DNA from 2 places in the Ensifer adhaerens genome. Region 1 is predicted to be linked to the other one. Evidence: predicted binding sites of a transcription regulator. Region 1 holds the regulator's gene; the other holds the start of a gene.
What was found. Region 1 encodes HrcA, which represses chaperone genes, less so after heat shock. Its sites were predicted from a motif close to GTTAGCACTCNCNNNNNGNGAGTGCTAAC; they were not measured.

Region 1 (3,409 bases):
ACCGTGCGGAGGCACCGGCAGTGCGGCGTCCGGCGCTGGCGGCTTCACCGTTTCGGCCGGGTTGAAGATCAGGAGCACGCCTTGGCCACAACGGAAGAACACGTGCCGGTTTCCGGCGCGGGTGATCCTGTCGAGACCGAGAACGCCGCCGTAGAAGGCCTCGGCGGCGTCGAGATCGGCCGCATAGAGCGCCGTCTCGAGAATGCCTTCCAGTGCCGGGGCCATGTCAGTTCCTTTTTGTCAGCCGGCGATCGCCTGCTTCTGCAGCGCGACCAGTTCGGCAATGCCGTTCTTTGCCAGACCCATCAGGCTTGCGAATTCCTCTTCCGAGAAAGGCTTGCCTTCGGCCGTGCCCTGGATCTCGACGATACCGCCGGAGCCGGTCATGACGAAGTTGGCATCGGTCTCGGCAGCGGAATCTTCGAGGTAGTCGAGGTCGATCACCGACTGGTTGGCGAAGATGCCGCAGGAGATGGCGGCGACATGGTCCTTCAGGACCTTCTCGACCTTGACCATGTTGCGCGCTTCCATCCATTTCAGGCAATCGTAGAGCGCGACCCAAGCGCCGGTGATCGAGGCCGTGCGCGTGCCGCCATCGGCCTGGATGACGTCGCAGTCGATCGAAATCTGACGTTCGCCGAGCGCCGGCAGGTCGACGACCGCGCGCAGGGACCGGCCGATCAGTCGCTGAATTTCCTGGGTGCGGCCGCTCTGCTTGCCGCTCGATGCTTCGCGACGCATGCGCTCGCCGGTGGCGCGCGGCAGCATGCCGTATTCCGCCGTTACCCAGCCCTTGCCGCCGTTGCGCAGCCAGGCCGGGACTTTTTCCTCAAGGCTGGCGGTGCACAGCACATGCGTGTCGCCGAACCGCACCAGACAGGAGCCTTCCGCGTGCTTGGAAAAATTGCGCTCGAAAGAAACCTTGCGCATTTGATCTGTTTTTCTGCCGGATGGCCGCATCGTCAACTCCTATCGTATCTCGTCAGCCTTCTAGAGCATGGCAGAGGTAAAGGGAACCGGTGGATAGTCGGGCGAAGGGGCGTTTTTTCCCTTTTGCCATCAGGCGGCAGGAACACTATATTCCGGCCACGGCAGGATGTGCCTGCAAATGTGGAGTGACATGGTACTGCGCAATCCCGGAGCTAAGGAAATCGCAGCCGCGCTGGACGAGCGCTCGGGCGAAATCTTCCGTCGCATCGTGGAGACCTATCTGACGAGCGGCGAGCCGCTCGGCTCGCGCAATCTGTCGCGGCTTCTGCCCATGGCGCTCTCTCCCGCTTCCGTTCGCAATGTGATGAGCGATCTCGAAGATCTCGGTCTCATCTATTCGCCGCATGTCAGCGCCGGTCGTCTGCCGACCCAGACGGGCCTGCGTTTCTTCGTCGACGCCTTCATGCAGGTCGGCAATCTCTCGATCGAGGATCGGGCGTCGATCGATCGCCAGGTCCGGCGCGGCGACCACGCCCAGCCGGTGGACGCATTGATGGCTGAGGCGAGCCAGATGTTGTCGGGCATGTCGCGCGGGGCGGGCCTCGTCATCACCGCCAAGGCCGATCCCGTGCTGAAGCATGTTGAGTTCATTCGCCTGGCGCCGACCAAAGCGCTTGCCGTTCTCGTCGGCGAGCACGACCAGGTGGAAAACCGCATCATCGAGCTGCCGGCAGGCGTCACCAGTTCGCAGCTAACCGAAGCGGCAAACTTCCTGAACGCGCATCTCGCCGGCCAGACGATCGCCGAAGTGCGAACGCAGCTCGAAAACGTAAAGCAGACGGTACGCGGTGAACTCGATGCGCTGTCTCAGGATCTCGTCGAGCGCGGTCTCGCCATCTGGTCGGGCAATGAGGGCGACGAAAAGCCGGCGCGGTTGATCGTGCGCGGCCGTGCCAATCTGCTCGAGGGACTGGAAGGGGCCGAGGACATCGATCGGCTCCGCATGCTTTTCGACGACCTCGAAAAGAAGGACAGCATGATCGAGCTGCTCGATCTTGCCGAGAGCGGGCCGGGTGTGCGGATCTTCATCGGCTCTGAAAACAAGCTCTTCTCGCTCTCGGGCTCCTCGCTGATCGTCGCGCCCTATCGCGATGGCGAAGATCGCATCGTCGGCGCGGTCGGCGTCATCGGTCCGACGCGGCTCAACTATTCCCGCATCGTGCCGATGGTCGACTATACCGCGCAACTGATGTCGCGGCTTTCCCGTTAAAGGCGCGCTTTTGGTCGCGCGCACGATTGAACCCTTGATTTTTCGGCCCCAAACCTCGATATCGGCTTCAAATCCAGTCACTGGGCATTTTTGCTGAGACGCAGGCTCGCGCTTGCGACGCGGAAATGCGAAGGACGATAGAGACGACACTGCGGAGAACGTCATGACCGACGATACGAACAAGCACGGACCCGAGGCCACCGACGAGGTATACGACGCTGCGCCGGACGTTGCCGACGCTGCTCAAGCTGCGCCGGTTGCCGAGCCTGATCCGTTGGAGCTCGCCAAGGCCGAGAACACCGAGCTGCGTGACAAGTACCTTCGGCTTGCCGCCGAGATGGACAATCTGCGCCGCAGGACCGAGCGCGACGTGAAGGATGCGAAGTCCTACTCCGTCGCCGGCTTTGCCCGCGACATGCTCGCTGTTTCGGACAACCTTCGCCGGGCGCTCGACGCCATTCCGGCAGAGGCCAGGGAAACCGCCGAAGCTGGTCTCACCGCGCTGATCGAAGGCGTGGAAATGACCGAGCGTTCGATGCTTTCGGCGCTTGAGCGTCATGGCGTCAAGAAGCTGGAGCCGGAAGGCCAGAAGTTCGACCCGAACTTCCATCAGGCCATGTTCGAGATTCCGAATGCGGACGTGCCGAACAACACCGTGCTGCAGGTCGTTCAGGCCGGCTACACCATCGGTGACCGCGTTCTGCGTCCGGCCATGGTCGGTGTGTCCAAGGGCGGACCGAAGGTCGTGGCCGCAGAGAACGGCGACGCACCGTCCGCCTGATCCAACGGATCAGAGTTTCAAGAAAACGCCGCGCGAATTTCGCGCGGCGTTTTTGTTTGGGCAGAAGGATGGGCGCAGCTTCAGGCGCAGTCCCTATCCGAAGAGCTGGTGCAGGTGATCGTTAAGGAAACGGCCTTCCGGATCGACCTTGGCCCGCAGCGCCCGGAAATCGCCTGCGCGGGGATAGAGCGCGGTCACATCCTCGGCGCCGAGGAAGTGCAGCTTGCCCCAGTGCGGCCGTGACCCGTACTGCCTGAGGATCGTGTCGACGTCCTTCAGATAATCCCAGTAGTCGGTTCCCGGCTCGCCCGAGACCGAGAGCGTGATCGAGTCCTGCTCGAAGAAGGGGCTGATCCAGCCGGTGTCGCCGGCGGTGAAGCGGTACTCGATCGGGTAGATGCAGGTCGGGTGCTTCTCCAGCATCAGCT
Region 2 (3,409 bases), on a different replicon from region 1:
GTCGCCGAAGCCGGGTGCCTTGACCGCAGCGACTTTGAGGCCGCCCCTCAGCTTATTGACAACCAGTGTGGCGAGCGCTTCGCCTTCCACGTCCTCAGCGATGATGAGCAGCGGCTTGCTGGACTGAATCACCGCTTCGAGCACCGGCAGCATCGCCTGGAGGTTGGAGAGCTTCTTTTCGTGAATGAGGATATAAGGATCATCAAATTCGGTCCGCATCTTGTCGGCATTCGTGACGAAGTACGGGCTAAGATACCCGCGGTCGAACTGCATGCCTTCCACGACCTCTAGCTCGGTCTCGGCCGTCTTGGCTTCTTCGACGGTAATGACGCCTTCATTGCCGACCTTTTCCATCGCTTCTGCGAGATAACGGCCGATTTCCTCGTCGCCGTTTGCCGAGATCGTCCCGACCTGCGCAATCTCCGCATTATTGGAAATCTTGCGGGCATTGGCCTTCAATTCTTTCACGATCGCATCAACAGCAAGATCAATGCCTCGCTTCAGATCCATCGGGTTCATGCCGGATGCGACCGCCTTGGCACCTTCCTTGACAATGGCCTGAGCAAGGACGGTCGCCGTGGTCGTCCCGTCGCCCGCTAGATCATTGGTTTTGGAGGCGACTTCGCGCAACATCTGCGCGCCCATATTTTCGAACTTGTCTTCGAGCTCGATTTCCTTGGCGACCGAGACACCGTCCTTGGTGATGCGCGGGGCGCCAAACGACTTGTCGATCACAACATTACGCCCCTTGGGGCCGAGCGTGACCTTTACGGCGTTCGCAAGCACATCGACCCCACGCAGCATGCGTTCCCGGGCGTCGAGGTTAAACTTGACTTCTTTCGCAGCCATTTCTGTAACTCCTTAATAGGCAGCTATCTGACTGATGGACATAGAGTGGATCGGCTCAGGCGGCCTGTTTTCGCGCAGCTTGGGCTTCGATGATCCCCAGGACGTCGCTCTCCTTCATGATGAGCAAATCTTCCCCGTTGATCTTGATTTCGGTGCCGGACCATTTGCCGAACAGAATGCGATCGCCTGCCTTGACGTCGAGTGCCTGGATCTGGCCCGCTTCATTGCGCGCTCCCGCGCCAACGGCAACGACTTCGCCTTCCTGCGGTTTTTCTTTCGCCGTGTCTGGGATGATGATCCCACCCCTGGTCTTCTCTTCCGAGTCGACCCGGCGGACGAGAATGCGATCATGCAGCGGTCGGAAAGACATGTCTTCCTCCATGGACAAACAGGTGTGACGTTGTTCCCATCATCGGACCGGTTGACCAGTCGAGACGGGTGCAAGACCTCACTTGAGCATCTTGCGCGAAATCATCTGGTTTCGCGATTTTTCAGTTTCAAGAGGGCGCTTGCAAAAAATTAGCACTCTTTCGAAGTGGCTGCTAAGCAGCTGTAAAGGAACAAGAATCCGTCCCATCCGTTGAGCATTAGAGGGTGGCTGCAGATGCCATCCGTCTCCTTGTTTCGAACGGAGTGCTCACATGCAAAACTCTTCGGATCTGGAACGCCAGTTAAATGGCTACGGTCTCACCACTGCACACATCCTTTATCGGATGCCGGATTTTGAATGCCTTTTGCAGACTTACATCTGGCAGGACTACGATATCGCTCCCGACTTTCCTGAAATGCGGAAATTCCTGGACTATTGGCAAGCGAATCTCGAAGGAGCACTTCATTCCGTTCGGTATTCCCATCGGGCGCTGATTGGTCCCAGTGAGTGGCGACGCGTGGATGGTGAGTTCATGCTGAATTGAGCGTCTGGCCAGGCAGTCAGTCTGGCTGCCAGCCGAAAAAGAGAAATTTTTCTTCTTGGGACTTGAAACCCAACTTTTGTTAAACCAAATCGCTTGCCGCCAGCCGCTAGAGTGAGGGCTGGACTTGCTGGAAGCGTCGCTTTCGGCGCTTTCATACCCATGTTGCTCAAGGAGGAGATGGCTATGACAACGACTCATGATTACGCGCCTCTTTTCCGTTCGACCGTAGGTTTCGACCGGGTTTTCAATCTGCTGGAAAACGCCCAGCGGGGGCGCTCTGTCAGCGACTGGCCGCCCTATGACATCGCCAAGACCGGTGCGGATAGCTACCGGATTTCGATTGCTGTCGCCGGTTTCACGCAAGACGATCTAGAGATCACATTTCAGTCTAACCTCCTCACCGCGCTGGGTAAGAAGCAGGATGCGTCTTCGGAGGGCTATCTGCACCGCGGGATCGCCGGGCGGCCGTTTGAGCACCGGTTCGAACTTGCTGACCACGTCAAAGTACGTGGGGCTAATTTGAACAATGGGCTTCTGGAAATTGATTTGGTGCGCGAGATCCCCGAGGAAATGAAGCCGCGAAGAATAACGATCCAAAGTGCTTCCACTCTCGGACAGGCGCAGGCTCGGAGGGAAATCGAGGCCCCGAATGCTGCGTGACCAATTTCGGGGTGCTGGGCGCCGGGTTAGCCGCGCCCAGCGAGCAATTCGGGTGGAAAGGAGCGAGCGATGAAATCCGATATGTTCCAACAGCCAGTTCGCATTCTTGTCGGTCTTGGGGTCCCGGTCGACGTCTGGTCGGTGATGGATGCCTATCGTCAGCTTGTTGACTGGCCAGCCTTTTCGAGAGATGCAGCTCACTGCATGGCGCTCAAGGCATGCCTTGCTGGTTTGCGGGGCGAAGTTGAACCAGAGACTGTCCGTGGGCTCTTTGTCGCCTTTGCCGAAAAACATCACATCCTTGCCTCAGCGATGAGCGTTCACCCTGGCATGGCATTCGTGCCAACGAGAGCCGCTGTTGGATCTGGACCTGGCCGTGTTGCATAGCAACTTTGTCGTCCGGCTCGGTCACTTAGGGAGGACCCCCATGCTTGACACCCAGCTGCTGTTGATGGCGCCGGTCGTGGTTCGTATGAAGGATGGAACGCGACGGGTCTTTGGTTCTGTTAATGATGTGCTCGAACTCCTCGAAGGTGAGCAGCTTGTTTACCGAGGTAGGAAATACGGCAGGGCAGTTCAGACATGCCGCCGAGCACTCAAACGGATTACGCCCGTTGCGATCGCGCGTGAGGCGTTCATTTATGCGTGCCGAGACGCGGGGATTTTAGCAGAAGGGAACGGATTGCACAGCAACGAACAACAATGGCCCGGGCGGTGGCCCTGACCGGCTTGTGATACGTCGTCGCGTGACACGAATACTGGGGTACAGAACCTTCCATAACCCGGCTGATCGCTAACCGTCGAACGTCCCGCAGGCAGTCGGCTATGGTCTGCCTGATCACCCAACGTATGCTCCGTCTTTTCAACTTCCATCGTTGACACCCTATGGCAACGTAATGCGTCAGATGTGATTGCCGATCTATTTCGGGCGAATCTCGCGCAAATGGGTGACATTTTTTGACGAATGAGGACTGATGTGGGAACCA

Region 2: groES (co-chaperone GroES) is a predicted target of HrcA. The motif match lies at 1,368-1,396, and genes of this name have one in related genera.

What each region holds. Positions count from the first base shown of each region.
Region 1 covers NZ_CP083349.1:9,232-12,640, forward strand. The annotation lists gene LAC81_RS00055 (VOC family protein) at 1-225, opposite strand, end outside; gene rph (ribonuclease PH) at 241-960, opposite strand; gene hrcA (heat-inducible transcriptional repressor HrcA) at 1,121-2,200, shown strand; gene grpE (nucleotide exchange factor GrpE) at 2,364-2,981, shown strand; gene LAC81_RS00075 (D-arabinono-1,4-lactone oxidase) at 3,075-3,409, opposite strand, start outside.
Region 2 covers NZ_CP083351.1:240,748-244,156, forward strand. The annotation lists gene groL (chaperonin GroEL) at 1-849, opposite strand, end outside; gene groES (co-chaperone GroES) at 905-1,219, opposite strand; gene LAC81_RS35830 (usg protein) at 1,491-1,763, shown strand; gene LAC81_RS35835 (Hsp20 family protein) at 1,947-2,423, shown strand; gene LAC81_RS35840 (DUF982 domain-containing protein) at 2,493-2,810, shown strand; gene LAC81_RS35845 (DUF982 domain-containing protein) at 2,851-3,147, shown strand.